Regions from separate parts of the Vibrio campbellii CAIM 519 genome, predicted to be linked through region 1. Evidence: riboswitches for the same ligand, from Rfam matches in the RefSeq annotation. Region 1 holds a riboswitch; the other holds the start of a gene.
What was found. A riboswitch is a leader RNA that binds a small molecule or an ion and turns the genes downstream of it on or off. The one in region 1 is predicted to bind thiamine pyrophosphate.
Positions count from the first base shown of each region.

Region 2: it holds a riboswitch for thiamine pyrophosphate, as region 1 does, so the genes downstream of both, thiC (phosphomethylpyrimidine synthase ThiC) here and thiD (bifunctional hydroxymethylpyrimidine kinase/phosphomethylpyrimidine kinase) in region 1, are expected to answer to the same signal.

Region 1 covers NZ_CP015864.1:1,410,366-1,421,400, forward strand. The annotation lists rRNA gene A8140_RS22520 (23S ribosomal RNA) at 1-2,579, opposite strand, end outside; tRNA gene A8140_RS22525 (tRNA-Val) at 2,865-2,940, opposite strand; tRNA gene A8140_RS22530 (tRNA-Ala) at 2,976-3,051, opposite strand; tRNA gene A8140_RS22535 (tRNA-Lys) at 3,076-3,151, opposite strand; tRNA gene A8140_RS22540 (tRNA-Glu) at 3,154-3,229, opposite strand; rRNA gene A8140_RS22545 (16S ribosomal RNA) at 3,358-4,910, opposite strand; gene A8140_RS22555 (DUF3087 domain-containing protein) at 5,379-5,903, opposite strand; gene trmY (tRNA (pseudouridine(54)-N(1))-methyltransferase TrmY) at 6,062-6,661, shown strand; gene A8140_RS22565 (TldD/PmbA family protein) at 6,740-8,083, opposite strand; gene A8140_RS22570 (TldD/PmbA family protein) at 8,083-9,468, opposite strand; TPP riboswitch at 9,825-9,935, shown strand; gene thiD (bifunctional hydroxymethylpyrimidine kinase/phosphomethylpyrimidine kinase) at 10,040-10,927, shown strand; gene A8140_RS22580 (ABC transporter ATP-binding protein) at 10,917-11,035, shown strand, end outside.
Region 2 covers NZ_CP015863.1:34,937-45,971, forward strand. The annotation lists gene thiC (phosphomethylpyrimidine synthase ThiC) at 1-1,306, opposite strand, end outside; TPP riboswitch at 1,472-1,570, opposite strand; gene crcB (fluoride efflux transporter CrcB) at 1,632-2,015, opposite strand; gene A8140_RS00185 (multicopper oxidase family protein) at 2,139-3,521, opposite strand; tRNA gene A8140_RS00190 (tRNA-Asp) at 3,816-3,892, opposite strand; rRNA gene rrf (5S ribosomal RNA) at 3,924-4,040, opposite strand; rRNA gene A8140_RS00200 (23S ribosomal RNA) at 4,206-7,095, opposite strand; tRNA gene A8140_RS00205 (tRNA-Val) at 7,390-7,465, opposite strand; tRNA gene A8140_RS00210 (tRNA-Ala) at 7,501-7,576, opposite strand; tRNA gene A8140_RS00215 (tRNA-Lys) at 7,601-7,676, opposite strand; tRNA gene A8140_RS00220 (tRNA-Glu) at 7,679-7,754, opposite strand; rRNA gene A8140_RS00225 (16S ribosomal RNA) at 7,846-9,398, opposite strand; gene hemG (menaquinone-dependent protoporphyrinogen IX dehydrogenase) at 9,840-10,367, opposite strand; gene A8140_RS00240 (TrkH family potassium uptake protein) at 10,377-11,035, opposite strand, start outside.

The sequences.
Region 1 (11,035 bases):
ACGTTCTAAACCCAGCTCGCGTACCACTTTAAATGGCGAACAGCCATACCCTTGGGACCGACTTCAGCCCCAGGATGTGATGAGCCGACATCGAGGTGCCAAACACCGCCGTCGATATGAACTCTTGGGCGGTATCAGCCTGTTATCCCCGGAGTACCTTTTATCCGTTGAGCGATGGCCCTTCCATTCAGAACCACCGGATCACTATGACCTGCTTTCGCACCTGCTCGAATTGTCATTCTCGCAGTCAAGCGGGCTTATGCCATTGCACTAACCTCACGATGTCCAACCGTGATTAGCCCACCTTCGTGCTCCTCCGTTACGCTTTGGGAGGAGACCGCCCCAGTCAAACTACCCACCAGGCACTGTCCGCAACCCCGATAAGGGGTCGACGTTAGAACATCAACACTACAAGGGTGGTATTTCAAGGACGGCTCCACTAATACTGGCGTACTAGTTTCAAAGCCTCCCACCTATCCTACACATGTAGGGTCAATGTTCAGTGCCAAGCTGTAGTAAAGGTTCACGGGGTCTTTCCGTCTAGCCGCGGGTACACTGCATCTTCACAGCGATTTCAATTTCACTGAGTCTCGGGTGGAGACAGCGTGGCCATCATTACGCCATTCGTGCAGGTCGGAACTTACCCGACAAGGAATTTCGCTACCTTAGGACCGTTATAGTTACGGCCGCCGTTTACCGGGGCTTCGATCAAGAGCTTCGACCGAAGTCTAACCCCATCAATTAACCTTCCGGCACCGGGCAGGCGTCACACCGTATACGTCATCTTACGATTTTGCACAGTGCTGTGTTTTTAATAAACAGTTGCAGCCACCTGGTATCTGCGACTCTCAATAGCTCCATCCGCGAGGGACTTCACCGTCGAGAGCGTACCTTCTCCCGAAGTTACGGTACCATTTTGCCTAGTTCCTTCACCCGAGTTCTCTCAAGCGCCTTGGTATTCTCTACCCGACCACCTGTGTCGGTTTGGGGTACGATTCCTTACAATCTGAAGCTTAGAGGCTTTTCCTGGAAGCATGGCATCAATGACTTCACTACCGTAGTAGCTCGACGTCGTGTCTCAGCCTTAAGAGAAACCGGATTTACCTAATCTCTCAGCCTACGCACTTGAACCTGGACAACCGTCGCCAGGCCCACCTAGCCTTCTCCGTCCCCCCATCGCAATTGTAAGAAGTACGGGAATATTAACCCGTTTCCCATCGACTACGCCTTTCGGCCTCGCCTTAGGGGTCGACTTACCCTGCCCCGATTAACGTTGGACAGGAACCCTTGGTCTTCCGGCGAGGGGGTTTTTCACCCCCTTTATCGTTACTCATGTCAGCATTCGCACTTCTGATACGTCCAGCATGCGTTACCACACACCTTCAACCGCTTACAGAACGCTCCCCTACCCAATGCACTAAAGTGCATTGCCGCAGCTTCGGTTTACTACTTAGCCCCGTTACATCTTCCGCGCAGGCCGACTCGACCAGTGAGCTATTACGCTTTCTTTAAATGATGGCTGCTTCTAAGCCAACATCCTGGCTGTCTGAGCCTTCCCACATCGTTTCCCACTTAGTAGTAATTTGGGACCTTAGCTGGCGGTCTGGGTTGTTTCCCTCTCCACGACGGACGTTAGCACCCGCCGTGTGTCTCCCGGATAGTACTTACTGGTATTCGGAGTTTGCAAAGGGTTGGTAAGTCGGGATGACCCCCTAGCCTTAACAGTGCTCTACCCCCAGTAGTATTCGTCCGAGGCGCTACCTAAATAGCTTTCGGGGAGAACCAGCTATCTCCAGGTTTGATTGGCCTTTCACCCCTAGCCACAAGTCATCCGCTAATTTTTCAACATTAGTCGGTTCGGTCCTCCAGTTGATGTTACTCAACCTTCAACCTGCCCATGGCTAGATCACCTGGTTTCGGGTCTATATCCAGAGACTGAACGCCCAGTTAAGACTCGGTTTCCCTACGGCTCCCCTAGATGGTTAACCTTGCCACTGAATATAAGTCGCTGACCCATTATACAAAAGGTACGCAGTCACACCACGAAGGTGCTCCTACTGCTTGTACGTACACGGTTTCAGGTTCTATTTCACTCCCCTCACAGGGGTTCTTTTCGCCTTTCCCTCACGGTACTGGTTCACTATCGGTCAGTCAGTAGTATTTAGCCTTGGAGGATGGTCCCCCCATATTCAGACAGGATATCACGTGTCCCGCCCTACTCGATTTCACTTTAAATGCGTTGCCGGTTACGGGGCTATCACCCTGTATCGCACAACTTTCCAGAAGTTTCACCTGACGCATAAAAAGCTTAAGGGCTAGTCCAATTTCGCTCGCCGCTACTTTCGGAATCTCGGTTGATTTCTTTTCCTCGGGGTACTTAGATGTTTCAGTTCCCCCGGTTCGCCTCGCTGCGCTATGTATTCACGCAGCGATACCAGCTTATGCTAGTGGGTTTCCCCATTCGGAAATCCCAGACTCAAATGGTTTTTACTACCTAATCTGGGCTTATCGCAAGTTAATACGTCCTTCATCGCCTCTGACTGCCAAGGCATCCACCGTGTACGCTTAGTCACTTAACCATACAACCCGAAGGAGTTTCGAATTGAAGTTAAACAACCAAAGTCGCTATCTCATTATTTGAATGAGCGAGATAGCTTTCGATTTTGCCGGACTCAAATATGTTTTGCTTTCGCAAAACCCAAGAACACTTGAATGTGTTGTTTGGAGTATTCAATTAAGAATACTTTGAGAACTTTACAAACAATCTTAAAGATTGTTTTGTCAGCTTTCCAAATTGTTAAAGAGCTAATCACTTCTTATGAAGTAACCATTTTTAAAAACTCTCAAGAGAGAATGTTTAAAGATGGTGGGCGATACCGGGCTCGAACCAGTGACCCCCTGCTTGTAAGGCAGGTGCTCTCCCAACTGAGCTAATCGCCCACATAAGTTTTTCGTCTTGTGGTAGACGTCAAGAATGGTGGAGCTATGCGGGATCGAACCGCAGACCTCCTGCGTGCAAGGCAGGCGCTCTCCCAGCTGAGCTATAGCCCCATCTTCAGAGTCATTCTTAAAGAATGGTGGGTCGTGCAGGATTCGAACCTGCGACCAATTGATTAAAAGTCAACTGCTCTACCAACTGAGCTAACGACCCAATGGTATCCCGTAGGGGAGTCGAACCCCTGTTACCGCCGTGAAAGGGCGGTGTCCTAGGCCTCTAGACGAACGGGACACTAAGTTGAACATCTTGGGAGATGTTCTATCTCTTTTACTTTATAAACCGTATCAATCTGTGTGGACACTCATTGTGACTCATTTGTCTTCACTTTTTAAAAGTGAAAGCAAACTATCCGTATCGTATAAGGAGGTGATCCAGCGCCAGGTTCCCCTAGCGCTACCTTGTTACGACTTCACCCCAGTCATGAACCACAAAGTGGTAAGCGTCCTCCCGAAGGTTAGACTACCTACTTCTTTTGCAGCCCACTCCCATGGTGTGACGGGCGGTGTGTACAAGGCCCGGGAACGTATTCACCGTGGCATTCTGATCCACGATTACTAGCGATTCCGACTTCACGGAGTCGAGTTGCAGACTCCGATCCGGACTACGACGCACTTTTTGGGATTCGCTCACTCTCGCAAGTTGGCCGCCCTCTGTATGCGCCATTGTAGCACGTGTGTAGCCCTACTCGTAAGGGCCATGATGACTTGACGTCGTCCCCACCTTCCTCCGGTTTATCACCGGCAGTCTCCCTGGAGTTCCCGACATTACTCGCTGGCAAACAAGGATAAGGGTTGCGCTCGTTGCGGGACTTAACCCAACATTTCACAACACGAGCTGACGACAGCCATGCAGCACCTGTCTCAGAGTTCCCGAAGGCACCAATCCATCTCTGGAAAGTTCTCTGGATGTCAAGAGTAGGTAAGGTTCTTCGCGTTGCATCGAATTAAACCACATGCTCCACCGCTTGTGCGGGCCCCCGTCAATTCATTTGAGTTTTAATCTTGCGACCGTACTCCCCAGGCGGTCTACTTAACGCGTTAGCTCCGAAAGCCACGGCTCAAGGCCACAACCTCCAAGTAGACATCGTTTACGGCGTGGACTACCAGGGTATCTAATCCTGTTTGCTCCCCACGCTTTCGCATCTGAGTGTCAGTATCTGTCCAGGGGGCCGCCTTCGCCACCGGTATTCCTTCAGATCTCTACGCATTTCACCGCTACACCTGAAATTCTACCCCCCTCTACAGTACTCTAGTCTGCCAGTTTCAAATGCAATTCCGAGGTTGAGCCCCGGGCTTTCACATCTGACTTAACAAACCACCTGCATGCGCTTTACGCCCAGTAATTCCGATTAACGCTCGCACCCTCCGTATTACCGCGGCTGCTGGCACGGAGTTAGCCGGTGCTTCTTCTGTCGCTAACGTCAAATAATGCAGCTATTAACTACACTACCTTCCTCACGACTGAAAGTGCTTTACAACCCGAAGGCCTTCTTCACACACGCGGCATGGCTGCATCAGGCTTGCGCCCATTGTGCAATATTCCCCACTGCTGCCTCCCGTAGGAGTCTGGACCGTGTCTCAGTTCCAGTGTGGCTGATCATCCTCTCAGACCAGCTAGGGATCGTCGCCTTGGTGAGCCCTTACCTCACCAACTAGCTAATCCCACCTAGGCATATCCTGACGCGAGAGGCCCGAAGGTCCCCCTCTTTGGCCCGTAGGCATTATGCGGTATTAGCCATCGTTTCCAATGGTTATCCCCCACATCAGGGCAATTTCCTAGGCATTACTCACCCGTCCGCCGCTCGACGCCGTTATCGTTCCCCGAAGGTTCAGATAACTCGTTTCCGCTCGACTTGCATGTGTTAGGCCTGCCGCCAGCGTTCAATCTGAGCCATGATCAAACTCTTCAATTTAAGATTTTGTCGGCTCAATGAATACTGAACATTACATAAAGTAATGTTTGAATTGACTGTGCTGAATCTTTCGATTCAATGGTCACTTCGCTTCATTGAAACCTAATTTGATACCGAGGTATCTAATTGGATTATCATCAACGAGTGCCCACACAGATTGATAGGTCTATATTGTTAAAGAGCTTGCTTCGTAAGCTTTGCTATCGAAGCGGAGGCGTATTCTAAGGAATTAATTCTTAGTGTCAAACACTTTTTTAAATTAATTTTTAGAAGCTTTTCTTTCACCTCATTGCCAACCACTTTTGCGTTTCCGCTTTGCCCTGACAACGGAGGCGCATTATAGGGAGATGATTTTTCTTGGCAACCCTTTTTTAGAAATAAACTTAAAAAAAAGCGTCGAGTGATGAAATCTCACTCAAACGCTTATTTTTAACACTTAGTTGTTAACTTCAAGTAGCAAATAGGCAATCAATATGTGTCTATCCAAGACTCTTCAAAGCGCGTGATATCCAGATCCAGTGATTGCGCCGCTTCGATTTGTTCAATAGCCTCTAATTCTTTATTTACACTGCTCATCGTTAACGTGTTGTTGTCTAACTCAAACACCTGACTTTGAGTCGTATAGTAGAACTTAAGGATCGTCAGCGCTTTTACATCGTGCTCAGCAGAAGCGGCTTTAATGCTTTTCAGTTTGCGAAAGATCTTGTTGTGCAGCTGCTTGAGTTTCCAGACATACAACACTTCATCCATATAGGGACGTGTTTTGAGTTGGTTCAACATAGACAGTGAAGTGGCTAAGGCAAGTACAACACCAATTAAGTTCCAGTGAAAGTTCCCCGTCGACTGTTCAGGTACTACATCTGTATTACCGAACAAGACAATTAATAAAGTACTAAAAGCAAGAGAAGAGATAGCAAGCAAGGCAACAAAGCCACCAATCACTAGGTTGACCTTCTTTCTATAGACTTGTTTGTTTATTTTTTTGATTTCCATATACTGCTCCTAACAGGTTGTCTCTATTCTAACCAGCACACTCCGCACGACAATCGAAGCTTTGTAAGTAAGTTCACATTTGCTATTAAACTCGCATCCCTTCCCTGCTTGGGTATATACTTCCGCGCATTCACTCTTCCTACATAGAGGCTAAATTCATGCGCTCTTTTGTTTTACGAGCTCGCGCGGCACCAACCACCAGCAAAGCACTGTTAGAAGGTGTTGGTAATGAAGCGCATACAGAGATTCTTGCTCATACCATGATGAACACTATGTTCGTTGCTCAATCACACCGTGAAGATGTGGTTGTTCACTTGGTTTTAGAAAGCACAAAAGATTTCTCACGTACCATTACCATTCGCTCCAACGACATCACCAACATTGGCGGCTTCCATGAGTCAACCTTGATCGCAGCAGTGGCTCGCGCTTTAGACGCTTCTGTTGGTATGGGTAAAGAGCAGCTTCGTGAAGTCGAGTCTGGTATCACCGTTCGTACCGTCAGCTTTGAACGCCTAGTGCAAGAACTGGCAGAAGATCACCAACTATATATGTTGGATAAAAAAGGCGAATTTGTTCGTGATGCTGAAATCGGTGGAAACCCATGTTTCTTGCTAACTGACCATATTCCGATGCCGAAGAAGTCTTATAACAGCTTGAAGCGCCTTGGCACAGAGAAGATCAGCTTAGGTCCTAAGATGCTTTTCGCTTCTCAGTGTGTGGTATTGATCCACAATGAGTTGGACATCCGCGAGTTTTAATTCTCGCGAGTTAATCACTCTATAAAAGAAAGAGGACTCCATTGAGTCCTCTTTTTTGTTTCTATAGGAATGCTGGGGTTATTTACCACCAATTCTCAAACGGGCAAAGCGTACGTCTGGAGCAAAGAAGGTGCGACTATCGCTAATAAGCTGAGTATCACCTACTGCCTCAACTTCTTGCAGCATCTTGTAGAAGTTACCCGCAACCGTAATACCACGTACTGGTTGAATGCGCTCACCATCACGACACAAGAAGCCACTCGCGCCAAACGAGAAATCACCACTCACTGCATCCGCGCCAGAGTGAACACCCTGCAGTTCAACTAACTCTAGGTACTCACCCGCTTTCACTTCTGACGCACTGCTGTTGCCTGTCGCAATCACTTTGTGATTCGCTGATACGTCTAAGCTCGATTTTGCACCGCGAGCAGCACTTGCGGTAGATACTGCGCCCAAGTAACTCGCCGTCTGGCTGTTGTGTAGCAAAGTTTTCAATTCACCATTAGCAATCATGACGTTGTCTTGAGTAGCAAAACCCTCACTATCAAAGCCCGAAATTGCCATACCATTTGGCATGTAGGCCGCGTCGGTAAAGGTAATCAAATCACTCGCAATACGTTGGCCAAGCTTGTCACCCAATGGCGTAATGCCTTTCATAGCGCTTACGCCAGAGAAAGCACTGCCAAAAGCACCGAACAAACTTGTTAGCGCATTGATATGGAAAATTGCTGGGTAGTTACCCGTCGCAACCGGAGCACCGTCAAGAAGATCACGAGCAAGGTTGTAACCACCTTCGATACAGTAAGCGGGGTTCAACTCATCAAAACGACGACCAAGTGACATTTGCCCAGCCATCGACTGTTTGCCGTCTTTTTCAAACAAGGTGTACGCGTAACAAGTGAACGAGCGTTCGAAGTGTTGGCACAACGAGCCTTGTGTATTGGCAATGATTAATTGTGTTTCGCCATCGCTGTAACCATTGTAGGGTGCGCTAGAAGCGTGAGGCAGAGCGACTACGCCTTGCTCAAGAGCGAGAGACATTTCAATCTTTTCATCAACCGAAGTTGTGTCTTCTTGAGCAATCTCAGCCACGTCAGTCGTGATTTGGCTGTTCACGCAACTAATGGTCTGGTGTTCGTCTTGCTTGGAAAAACGAGCGCTTTGCAGTGCATTAGTCAGCATCAAATCTAAGCTCGGTTGTTCTAACGATTCAGAGTAGCTCGTTGCGACACGCGCATCTTTCACAACACGAACACCCAGAACTTGGCTTGAGCTTACTTTGTACTCATCCAACTGCCCTTGGTTCGCTTTTAGAGAAAAGCTGCTGTTGCGGTTTACAATGACGTCCGCTTCTGCGCCTTGACGCTTTGCTTCTGATAGGACGTAATCAACCGCATTAAGAAGTTGTTTTTCTTGGCTCATTAGTTACCGCCTCCTACCAGAATGTTATCTACTTTCAGCGTTGGCTGACCGACTGTTGTTGGCACTGAACCACTCACGGAACCACACATGCCAGGCGCAAGCGCCATGTCTTTGCCGACCATACTAATTTCTTTCAGCACTTTTGGACCCGTGCTGATCAGCGTTGCTGTTTTCAGAGGCTTGGTGATTTTGCCATTTTCAATGAGGTAAGCTTCACGAACGGCAAAGTTGAACTCGCCCGTTCCCGGTTGAACCGAGCCGCCGCCCATCTTCTTCGCATAGATGCCGCGTTCAATACCTGCCAGCATGTCATCGAGTGAATGCTCGCCTTCTTCGATAAAGGTGTTACGCATGCGTGAGGTTGGTGCGAACTTGTAGTTTTGACGACGACCAGAACCAGTAGGTTCGTAACCTGTCTTCATGCCACCCATTTTATCGACCATAAAGCTGGTTAGCTTACCGTCTTTGATCAATTGAGTGCGCTGAGTCTTCATGCCTTCGTCATCAACGTGAATCGAGCCCCATTCGTTGGTCATGGTGCCATCATCGACAGCATTCACTGCGGTGTGAGCAATCATTTCGCCCATCTTGTCGTGGAATACTGACGCTTTCTTCGCAACCGAAGTGGTTTCTAGCAAGTGACCACAAGCTTCGTGGAAGATAACGCCGCCAAAGCCGTTACCAATTACCACTGGCATTTCACCCGATGGGCACGCATCTGCACCAAGTTTTACTAACGCTTGCTGCGCGATAGTTTGACCTAGCTCTTTCGCATCAAGTTGTTCACTGAACTCCCAACCAGCAAGAGCGCCTGGACCTTCCATACCAGAAGACTGCTCATTACCTTTTTGCGCGACAGTATTACCAGCAACTCGGATGTAGTGACGAGTATCGTCAACGTGTAGACCTTCAGAGTTGAAGATAGACACTTGTTGTTCGCGCTGAAGCACACTGCCAATGAACTGGCTGATATGTTCACTCTCTGCGCGTGCGGCTTGGTCTACTTGCAATAGGAAAGCGATTTTAGAATCTAGGTTCGCGTCTTTGCCAAGTGGCATACGACATCCATGTTGAATTGGGTAGCGGTTCAGGTTGAGAGAACCTGCTGAGGCGATTTGCTCACGCTTGTCTTTTGCTGCAAGCAGTGAAGTTACGCGTTTTAGTTCGGCTTCATCTGTGCTGTTGGTGTAACCGTAAAGCACTTTATGACCGAAGAAGAGACGAATACCGATACCAAAATCGATACCCGAGTTAACCTTGTCCACCTCACCAGATGCGATCTGGACAGTGTTGGTTTGATGGTGTTCAACGAATAGCTCAGCGAAATCAGCCCCTAAAAAGAGGGCATGATCGATCACCGCTTTCGCTGTTACAGAATTAAGCATGAAATCTCCTTGCTCGCTGATCGTCCTAGCCTTCCCCATCTTTGAGTTAGACCCTGTTTATTAAAGTCATATCATAAATTGAATGACCCAAAGACATATTGGCAACGCGTTAAATATTAACACTTTTTTAACCTTGTTTTGTGCTAATCCTTGCTAAATCAAAGAACGATTCGTTACGTATTATGTCGATATCTCATTATTAGATAGTGTCTTGAACTGCCAATTTCAATGCAGCACGTCATTTACTCTAAATTTGGTTCTCTCGTTACCGCTCTCAAGTCTCATATTTAATCGATTGCCCCCTCTTAGCCGGAAAAAACACGTGCACCGTAACTGAGTGAACTGCTATTATCATAACGAAATAGTCGGGGGGCCCTTGCAGTTTATGCATCGGCTGAGATCGAAATTCGAGACCCGTTGAACCTGATTCAGTTAGCACTGACGTAGGGAACTATCATCACTTTGCCACTAGCCTGCCTCAAATCTGTATCGACGCAGCTAGCCTCAACAGATCCATACACAGATCTTCAATGGCCAAGTCAGTTCCTTTACGTCTGTAATAGGAGCGACCATGGCGCAGCAGTCAAGCCAAGAAAAACAATTAACCCAACCACACGCTACAACTTCAATAGATACACCGATTGTGTTGACGATTGCAGGTTCTGACAGCGGCGGCGGCGCAGGCATTCAAGCAGATATTAAAGCGATGTCCGCGACTGGCAGCTTTGCCTGTTCGGTGATTACCGCTATCACCTCGCAAAATACCCAAGGCGTTTCTGCGATTTTCCCCATTCCTCTCGACCATGTAGAGAGCCAACTTGATGCGGTATTTACCGACCTCAACATCGTTGCAGTCAAAGTAGGCATGCTGGCCGACTCCAACATCATCAAAGTCGTTGCCAACAAAATTAAACAATACCAACCAAAACACCTCGTGATTGACCCTGTAATGGTGGCCACCAGCGGTGATCTATTACTGGAACAATCGGCAATCAGCACTTTAAAAGAAGAATTGATTCCGCTCGCAGACATCATTACCCCTAACCTACCAGAAGGCGCAGCCTTGACGGGTAAGCCAGTCCCTCAGTCAGAATCTGAAATGAACGATATGATTGCTGATTTACGCGCGCTCGGTGCAAAAGCGGTGCTGTTAAAAGGCGGCCACTTAGAAAAAGACGAAAACAGCAACGATCTGCTGATCATGCAAGACAGCACCGAGTTAATCAGCGCTAAACGCTTTCCAACCAAAAACACCCATGGCACTGGCTGCACGCTGTCTTCTGCTATCGCGTCTTACCTTGGCCAAGGCAACAACCTGCACAAAGCAGTGCACCTTGGTAAGCAGTACATTAGCCAAGCTATCGCGCACGCAGACGAATTGGATGTCGGTAAAGGTCACGGCCCTGTGAACCACTTTTTTGCAGGTCCTAATTTTGGGAAAAGTAAAGATGTGCGCTAATGCACTCGGCATTCAGCTTACCGAAGCAAGTCTACAATACAAAGACAGCCAAACACCAACATTATCAGGGTTGAGTATGACCATCCCTGCCAATCAATGGACTGTGTT
Region 2 (11,035 bases), on a different replicon from region 1:
TTGGAACATGACCAGGACCTTCGATAATCACCTGTACGTCGTATTCCCACGCAACCTTGGTCAATTCGCCAAGAGTACGAAGCTCTGCAAATTGCGCTTCGTCGTTAGCATCGGCAACCGAACCAGGACGAAGACCATCACCGAGAGAAAGTGCCACATCATACTTAGCACAGATTTCACAGATCTCTCGGAAGTGAGTATATAAGAAGCTTTCTTGGTGATGTGCTAAACACCATTTAGCGATGATAGAACCACCACGAGAGACGATGCCAGTAACGCGTTTTGCTGTCATCGGTACATAGCGCAGTAGTAAACCGGCATGGATGGTGAAGTAATCAACGCCCTGCTCTGCTTGCTCGATCAGAGTATCGCGCATCACCTCCCAGTTAAGGTTTTCCGCCACACCATTCACTTTCTCAAGCGCTTGATACATTGGTACGGTACCGATCGGAACTGGACTGTTACGTAGAATCCACTCGCGAGTTTCGTGAATATTACGTCCAGTAGAGAGATCCATAACGGTATCTCCACCCCAGCGCGTTGCCCATACTAACTTCTCTACTTCTTCTTCAATCGAAGAAGTGACCGATGAGTTACCGATGTTGGCGTTCACTTTGACCAAAAAGTTACGTCCAATGATCATTGGTTCGGATTCTGGGTGGTTGATATTAGAAGGGATAATCGCGCGACCTTCGGCGACTTCTTTACGCACAAACTCGGCGGTAATGTCTTTTGGAAGATTCGCTCCGAAGCTTTGACCCGGATGTTGTTGATTCAGCACTTCATCACGGTATTGAGCACGCCCCATATTTTCACGTAGAGCGATGTATTCCATTTCTGGGGTGATTATACCTTGGCGAGCATAGTGCAATTGAGTCACGCATTGCCCATCTTTGGCACGTCGAATACGTGGTAGATTTCCGTAACGAAGATCGTCTAGCGTTTCGTCTTCTAAGCGCTCTTTGGTGTACACCGAGCTTACTTCATCAAGTAGCTCAGTATCGGAGCGCTCTTCAATCCACCCTTCTCTCAGCTTAGGTAAGCCGTTGTAGAGGTCAATGGTGTGTTCTGGATCTGTGTATACACCCGAGGTATCGTAAACGCGTACTGGCTCATTAGGCTCGAAAATAGGCGCTTCTTTTGTGCCTCCAATAAGGCTATCAGCGAGTGATATTTCACGCATTGGCACACGAATATCAGGACGTGAACCCTCTACGTAGACTTTGCTTGAATTTGGGTACGGTTGTACCGAGAGTGTATCAATGAACTGTTTTGCTTCCAGTCTCGCTTGCTTGCGACTCGACATAGCATTTTTCCTTGCTTTGTTATGCTTAGATAAAAAGTATTGGGATAAAAATGCTTGGCGGATAGATGCGACAAGAGGAATCGAATTAAAGACAAGTCGAGCGAGTGCTCTTCGTCTATAACAACATTCGAATATTTGATAGGTCAACCAGATAGAACTCTGGTGTAGATATCTTCTCTTGTTCCCTTCGCAGATTCTAATCTGATCAGGTTCAACGGATCCCGAATTAACGGTCTCAGCCTTATGGCACTCCGACAAGTGAGATCAGTATATAAAAACGGCTTGGTTAAACCAAGCCGACCTGATGAAGATTTGAGTGTTTTTGCTAGCTACGCATCAATAATTGGAAACCAATCCACGCAGCCGAAATGCTTAACACGACATTCAGCAATACGTTCAATCCCATCTTAAAGAAAGCTCCCTGCTGCATAAGCAACACGTTATCCATTGAGAAAGTCGAGAACGTAGTTAATGCGCCCAAAAAGCCAAGCCCGATAATTTGACGCCATGGGTCAGTGACCATTAACTCAGTTTCAAACGCAGCAATTAGTAGACCCATAATAAATGAGCCAACAACGTTAACCGTTAATGTACCGTATGGAAAACCACGACCAAGTAGCATCACACAAAGTTCAGAAATTAAGTAACGAGAACATGCACCAAATGCCCCACCCAATGCAATAAAACCCAAAATGGATAGTTGCCCCATAATTCCCCCAGAAAAGTTAATGGCGACATTGTAATCAAATTTACGGCAATAGTGATTATACAATCTTAGAATTCAGCAAAGTATAGCGCTTAAAACTTATCAAGATTTAAAAAGTTACAGGAGTCACTTTACTTCAATATAACCCATCAACCCCGTCTTCATGTGTTCGATCACATGACAATGGTACATCCAACGCCCTGGGTTATCTGCAACAAATGCCGCTTTCGCACTGCCATTTTTTCCAAGTAAGACCGTATCGGTATGAAACGGCTCATCGAGTTTTTTGCCATCTAATTCAAGAACGGTAAATGTATGTCCATGAAGATGAATAGGATGATGATATTGGGTGACGTTCTTAAGGTTGAAGATATAGGTTTTTCCCACCTCCAATGTTGAAAGCGGCGCAGGAATATTATCTTTGCTCATTCCCTCCCAAGCTCGTTTATTCATTAGCCAAAACTTAGGTATCGCTTTGCCCGATTTATCGGCAGGAGTGACTGCCCCCTCCCATTCAAACACATAATCAATTTGCTCAGCATTTTCCAAATCAAGATCAGGCACAGGGTTAAGAGGCAATAAAGGCAGTTTCTGATTGGTCGGCAGGTCAGACTCAACAACTTCGAACTCACACAAAGGGAATGGGAAGCGCCCTTTCATTTGACGCACATAAACACGTTCTCCTGCCCTCGGAGCAATCAATCCGACATCTAACCTCATTCCCGGACCAATTTTGTGTTGAGTGAGCATATAAGGCGTTTTAACAGGATTCCCATCAATAGCAATAACCCAAGCCTCTGTGCCTTCTATAGCGATCGGGTAAGTAATGGTGTTATCGACATTAGCAATTCTTAAACGTGTGGTAGCATTCTGCTTCAACGCATAAACAGGCTCATGAACACCATTAACACTACTCCACTCTCCTGGCGTTCCCATGCGTGCACTCAAGCGCGGCACCATTAGATTCTTCCACTGACCTTGTTTGTCTAAATGCCAATGCTTGAGAACGACTTCATGCTCTTCATTAAACTGAACGGGCTCAGCCTCTTCAACGATAATTAGACCAACTAACCCCATACCAAGCTGCTTAACGCTATTCATGTGTGGGTGATACCAAAATGTGCCCGCATCTGGCGGTGTAAATTCATAAACAAATGTTTCACCCGGCATGATAGGCGGCTGGCTCAAGAAAGGGACACCATCCATTTCAATAGGGATTCGCAAGCCATGCCAGTGGATCGTAGTTGGCTCTGAAAGCTTGTTGGTAAATCGGATAATAACTTTCTCGCCTTGGCGACAACGAATCGTAGGAGCTGGAATCGATCCATTAAACGCGAGTACATCCGTATTAAATCCTGGTACCAATTCAGCAATAGAGGGCTCTGCAGTGATGTCGTATATATGCTGACCTTGTTTGTTAGTGCCCCTAGATAGAGAACATGCAGGCAGAACGGTAAGCGCAGAGATCGCTAAGGAAGATTGAAGAAAGCGTCGACGAGATATATCCATGTATTTAGTCACCCATTATTCCAATTGATGTGAGTGTAACTAAATATTAATAATGATTCTCAGTTATCTTTTAAAGATGTGCAGTCATAATGCTTAGATTCAGAGATTATAAATGAAGACCTATATTTAATGGTCACTAACAAGATAGTAAGCACCCACACACATATAGTAAATAAAAGAGATCGGTTTAAGAAGAAGAGAGTCTAATGGTAAATAAGGCTAAAGCAAGTAGGAAATTGAAGGCTTCAGAAACGACGAAAGCCTTGCTATTTCTAGCAAGGCTTTCTAAATAAGTGGCGGAGCGGACGGGACTCGAACCCGCGACCCCCGGCGTGACAGGCCGGTATTCTAACCAACTGAACTACCGCTCCGCACTGGTTAGACCTTAAGTCTAAATTTAAAGCCTGGCGATGTCCTACTCTCACATGGGGAAGCCCCACACTACCATCGGCGCTAATTCGTTTCACTTCTGAGTTCGGAATGGAAATCAGGTGGGTCCAAATCGCTATGGTCGCCAAGCAAATTCTTTATCAATTTGCTCGCAAATTCAAACGTACTTTAGTACGGCCCTTTAGGGTGAGATTTGCTTGCAAATCGAATAATTCGGAAAACTGATTTTAAGTTCTATTTATACACATTCAATTCGTTCTTGCTTTGAGTCCATCAAAACCCCTTGGGTGTTGTATGGTTAAGCCTCACGGGCAATTAGTACAGGTTAGCTCAACGCCTCACAACGCTTACACACCCTGCCTATCAACGTTCTAGTCTCGAACAACCCTTTAGGATACTTAAAGTATCAGGGAAGACTCATCTCAGGGCTCGCTTCCCGCTTAGATGCTTTCAGCGGTTATCGATTCCGAACTTAGCTACCGGGCAATGCGTCTGGCGACACAACCCGAACACCAGAGGTTCGTCCACTCCGGTCCTCTCGTACTAGGAGCAGCCCCCTTCAATCTTCCAACGCCCACGGCAGATAGGGACCGAACTGTCTCACGACGTTCTAAACCCAGCTCGCGTACCACTTTAAATGGCGAACAGCCATACCCTTGGGACCGACTTCAGCCCCAGGATGTGATGAGCCGACATCGAGGTGCCAAACACCGCCGTCGATATGAACTCTTGGGCGGTATCAGCCTGTTATCCCCGGAGTACCTTTTATCCGTTGAGCGATGGCCCTTCCATTCAGAACCACCGGATCACTATGACCTGCTTTCGCACCTGCTCGAATTGTCATTCTCGCAGTCAAGCGGGCTTATGCCATTGCACTAACCTCACGATGTCCAACCGTGATTAGCCCACCTTCGTGCTCCTCCGTTACGCTTTGGGAGGAGACCGCCCCAGTCAAACTACCCACCAGGCACTGTCCGCAACCCCGATAAGGGGTCGACGTTAGAACATCAACACTACAAGGGTGGTATTTCAAGGACGGCTCCACTAATACTGGCGTACTAGTTTCAAAGCCTCCCACCTATCCTACACATGTAGGGTCAATGTTCAGTGCCAAGCTGTAGTAAAGGTTCACGGGGTCTTTCCGTCTAGCCGCGGGTACACTGCATCTTCACAGCGATTTCAATTTCACTGAGTCTCGGGTGGAGACAGCGTGGCCATCATTACGCCATTCGTGCAGGTCGGAACTTACCCGACAAGGAATTTCGCTACCTTAGGACCGTTATAGTTACGGCCGCCGTTTACCGGGGCTTCGATCAAGAGCTTCGACCGAAGTCTAACCCCATCAATTAACCTTCCGGCACCGGGCAGGCGTCACACCGTATACGTCATCTTACGATTTTGCACAGTGCTGTGTTTTTAATAAACAGTTGCAGCCACCTGGTATCTGCGACTCTCAATAGCTCCATCCGCAAGGGACTTCACCGTCGAGAGCGTACCTTCTCCCGAAGTTACGGTACCATTTTGCCTAGTTCCTTCACCCGAGTTCTCTCAAGCGCCTTGGTATTCTCTACCCGACCACCTGTGTCGGTTTGGGGTACGATTCCTTACAATCTGAAGCTTAGAGGCTTTTCCTGGAAGCATGGCATCAATGACTTCACTACCGTAGTAGCTCGACGTCGTGTCTCAGCCTTAAGAGAAACCGGATTTACCTAATCTCTCAGCCTACGCACTTGAACCTGGACAACCGTCGCCAGGCCCACCTAGCCTTCTCCGTCCCCCCATCGCAATTGTAAGAAGTACGGGAATATTAACCCGTTTCCCATCGACTACGCCTTTCGGCCTCGCCTTAGGGGTCGACTTACCCTGCCCCGATTAACGTTGGACAGGAACCCTTGGTCTTCCGGCGAGGAGGTTTTTCACCCCCTTTATCGTTACTCATGTCAGCATTCGCACTTCTGATACGTCCAGCATGCGTTACCACACACCTTCAACCGCTTACAGAACGCTCCCCTACCCAATGCACTAAAGTGCATTGCCGCAGCTTCGGTTTACTACTTAGCCCCGTTACATCTTCCGCGCAGGCCGACTCGACCAGTGAGCTATTACGCTTTCTTTAAATGATGGCTGCTTCTAAGCCAACATCCTGGCTGTCTGAGCCTTCCCACATCGTTTCCCACTTAGTAGTAATTTGGGACCTTAGCTGGCGGTCTGGGTTGTTTCCCTCTCCACGACGGACGTTAGCACCCGCCGTGTGTCTCCCGGATAGTACTTACTGGTATTCGGAGTTTGCAAAGGGTTGGTAAGTCGGGATGACCCCCTAGCCTTAACAGTGCTCTACCCCCAGTAGTATTCGTCCGAGGCGCTACCTAAATAGCTTTCGGGGAGAACCAGCTATCTCCAGGTTTGATTGGCCTTTCACCCCTAGCCACAAGTCATCCGCTAATTTTTCAACATTAGTCGGTTCGGTCCTCCAGTTGATGTTACTCAACCTTCAACCTGCCCATGGCTAGATCACCTGGTTTCGGGTCTATATCCAGAGACTGAACGCCCAGTTAAGACTCGGTTTCCCTACGGCTCCCCTAGATGGTTAACCTTGCCACTGAATATAAGTCGCTGACCCATTATACAAAAGGTACGCAGTCACACCACGAAGGTGCTCCTACTGCTTGTACGTACACGGTTTCAGGTTCTATTTCACTCCCCTCACAGGGGTTCTTTTCGCCTTTCCCTCACGGTACTGGTTCACTATCGGTCAGTCAGTAGTATTTAGCCTTGGAGGATGGTCCCCCCATATTCAGACAGGATATCACGTGTCCCGCCCTACTCGATTTCACTTTAAATGCGTTGCCGGTTACGGGGCTATCACCCTGTATCGCACAACTTTCCAGAAGTTTCACCTGACGCATAAAAAGCTTAAGGGCTAATCCAATTTCGCTCGCCGCTACTTTCGGAATCTCGGTTGATTTCTTTTCCTCGGGGTACTTAGATGTTTCAGTTCCCCCGGTTCGCCTCGCTGCGCTATGTATTCACGCAGCGATACTAGCTTATGCTAGTGGGTTTCCCCATTCGGAAATCCCAGACTCAAATGGTTTTTACTACCTAATCTGGGCTTATCGCAAGTTAATACGTCCTTCATCGCCTCTGACTGCCAAGGCATCCACCGTGTACGCTTAGTCACTTAACCATACAACCCGAAGGAGTTTCGAGTTGATGAACAAGTCACCAAAGTTGTCTGCAATTTTTATACATGATGCAGACTCGATTTTGCCGGACTCAAATATGTTTTGTTTTACTTAAACAGTAAGACAAAACCCAAGAACACTTGAATGTGTTGTTTGGAGTATTCAATTAAGAATACTTTGAGAACTTTACAAACAATCTTAAAGATTGTTTTGTCAGCTTTCCAAATTGTTAAAGAGCTAATCACTTCTTATGAAGTAACCATTTTTAAAAACTCTCAAGAGAGAATGTTTAAAGATGGTGGGCGATACCGGGCTCGAACCAGTGACCCCCTGCTTGTAAGGCAGGTGCTCTCCCAACTGAGCTAATCGCCCACATAAGTTTTTCGTCTTGTGGTAGACGTCAAGAATGGTGGAGCTATGCGGGATCGAACCGCAGACCTCCTGCGTGCAAGGCAGGCGCTCTCCCAGCTGAGCTATAGCCCCATCTTGATAGTCATTCTTAAAGAATGGTGGGTCGTGCAGGATTCGAACCTGCGACCAATTGATTAAAAGTCAACTGCTCTACCAACTGAGCTAACGACCCAATGGTATCCCGTAGGGGAGTCGAACCCCTGTTACCGCCGTGAAAGGGCGGTGTCCTAGGCCTCTAGACGAACGGGACACTAAGTTGAACATCTTGGGAGATGTTCTATCTCTTTTACTTTATAAACCGTATCAATCTGTGTGGACACTCATCGTGAGTAATCATCGTATAAGGAGGTGATCCAGCGCCAGGTTCCCCTAGCGCTACCTTGTTACGACTTCACCCCAGTCATGAACCACAAAGTGGTAAGCGTCCTCCCGAAGGTTAAACTACCTACTTCTTTTGCAGCCCACTCCCATGGTGTGACGGGCGGTGTGTACAAGGCCCGGGAACGTATTCACCGTGGCATTCTGATCCACGATTACTAGCGATTCCGACTTCATGGAGTCGAGTTGCAGACTCCAATCCGGACTACGACGCACTTTTTGGGATTCGCTCACTCTCGCAAGTTGGCTGCCCTCTGTATGCGCCATTGTAGCACGTGTGTAGCCCTACTCGTAAGGGCCATGATGACTTGACGTCGTCCCCACCTTCCTCCGGTTTATCACCGGCAGTCTCCCTGGAGTTCCCGACATTACTCGCTGGCAAACAAGGATAAGGGTTGCGCTCGTTGCGGGACTTAACCCAACATTTCACAACACGAGCTGACGACAGCCATGCAGCACCTGTCTCAGAGTTCCCGAAGGCACCAATCCATCTCTGGAAAGTTCTCTGGATGTCAAGAGTAGGTAAGGTTCTTCGCGTTGCATCGAATTAAACCACATGCTCCACCGCTTGTGCGGGCCCCCGTCAATTCATTTGAGTTTTAATCTTGCGACCGTACTCCCCAGGCGGTCTACTTAACGCGTTAGCTCCGAAAGCCACGGCTCAAGGCCACAACCTCCAAGTAGACATCGTTTACGGCGTGGACTACCAGGGTATCTAATCCTGTTTGCTCCCCACGCTTTCGCATCTGAGTGTCAGTATCTGTCCAGGGGGCCGCCTTCGCCACCGGTATTCCTTCAGATCTCTACGCATTTCACCGCTACACCTGAAATTCTACCCCCCTCTACAGTACTCTAGTCTGCCAGTTTCAAATGCAATTCCGAGGTTGAGCCCCGGGCTTTCACATCTGACTTAACAAACCACCTGCATGCGCTTTACGCCCAGTAATTCCGATTAACGCTCGCACCCTCCGTATTACCGCGGCTGCTGGCACGGAGTTAGCCGGTGCTTCTTCTGTCGCTAACGTCAAATAATGCAGCTATTAACTACACTACCTTCCTCACGACTGAAAGTGCTTTACAACCCGAAGGCCTTCTTCACACACGCGGCATGGCTGCATCAGGCTTGCGCCCATTGTGCAATATTCCCCACTGCTGCCTCCCGTAGGAGTCTGGACCGTGTCTCAGTTCCAGTGTGGCTGATCATCCTCTCAGACCAGCTAGGGATCGTCGCCTTGGTGAGCCCTTACCTCACCAACTAGCTAATCCCACCTAGGCATATCCTGACGCGAGAGGCCCGAAGGTCCCCCTCTTTGGCCCGTAGGCATTATGCGGTATTAGCCATCGTTTCCAATGGTTATCCCCCACATCAGGGCAATTTCCTAGGCATTACTCACCCGTCCGCCGCTCGACGCCGTTATCGTTCCCCGAAGGTTCAGATAACTCGTTTCCGCTCGACTTGCATGTGTTAGGCCTGCCGCCAGCGTTCAATCTGAGCCATGATCAAACTCTTCAATTTAAGATTTTGTTCGGCTCAATGAATACTGAACATTACATAAAGTAATGTTTGAATTGACTGTGCTGAATCTTTTGATTCAATGGTCACTTCGTTTCATTGAAACCTAATTTGAAGCCGAAGCTTCTAATTGGATTATCATCAACGAGTGCCCACACAGATTGATAGGTCTATATTGTTAAAGAGCTTTCCTATTGAGCTTTGCTCAAATCGGACGGCCATTTTAGCGAGTTAAAGTTTAGTGTCAATCACTTTTTTCAAGCGTTTCCGCTTGGCTAATTGGCTTGCTAACTTGGCTTTCGTTTCTTTCGAAGCGTTGCCGTGTCAGCGAGGTGGCATTATAGAGATTGCGATCACATTGGCAAGCCCTTTTTCTCGTTTTTTTTGTTTTTTTTATCGTTCGGATAAATTTGCATCAAAAGCGGTCAAAAGAGCACGTTATTTCTACAGTTCTTTGAATTTATCTGCGAAAAGAGCCACTTTTTCCCAATTGGTGTATTCCACCTCTTTAGTCGTATCGGTTTCGCCACCAGTCATCGACATAATGAACTTAATCATAGTTCTATCGAACCAGCTGTAACGTGGGTAATAAAGTGCACCAGCAAAAACACCAATTAAGGTTGGTTTCCATGGCGACTTAATTAGGAACTTACGAATGTAAGCACTGCCTTCAGGCGTATCCTTTCCTTGGTCTTCTTTACGAGCGGTTAGATTCACACAGAAAAATGCCACTTTACTTTGCTCTAGTTGAGTTAGGTTTTTCTTAATAAACTGGTATAGCTTCTTATTAAGATGGCCATAACGAATAGATGCGCCAATCAATACTCTGTCGTATTGGCTGAAATCCATCGCCTCTACATTATGTAAATCCACCAGCTCGCAATCGAAGTCTGGTAGTTGTTCATCTATATAGTGGAGAATTTTTTTCGTCTGCCCTTCACGGGAAGAGTATAGAAATAATGCTTTTGCCACGATTTCCCCTTAGCTACGCCAAAACGTCGGCGTAAGTAGAATAAGTAAGGTAAAGATTTCCAAACGTCCAAACAGCATAGAAACAATCAATACCCATTTTGCTTTGTCGTTCACATCACCAAAGTGAAGCGCAACTTCACCCAAGCCAGGACCTAAGTTGTTGAGCGTTGCTGCAACCGCAGAGAACGCGCTTAGCTCATCCATCCCTGTAGCAATCAAGCCCAACATACAAACCACGAATACCAAAGCGTAAGCAGAGAAGAATCCCCAAACCGCATCAACGACTCTTTGCGGTAGCGCACTACCACCCACTTTGATGGTGTACACCGCACGAGGGTGCACCAAACGCTTCAGCTCACGCGCACCTTGTAAGGTCAGTAGCAGAATACGGATCACTTTCATGCCGCCGCCAGTCGAGCCAGCACAACCACCTATAAAAGAAGAGAACAACAACAGCACTGGTAAGAATAATGGCCAATCAGCAAACCCGGTTGTGGTAAAGCCAGCCGTAGTTGAAATGGACACGGTCTGAAAAAGCGCTTGATCGAATGCGTCATAGGTTGAGTCGTAAGAATGGTGATTCAACAATAATAAGAAGCACACCAAGAACAAAACAACTTGTATAAAGATGAACGCGCGGAACTCTGGATCTTTCCAATAGTATTTAG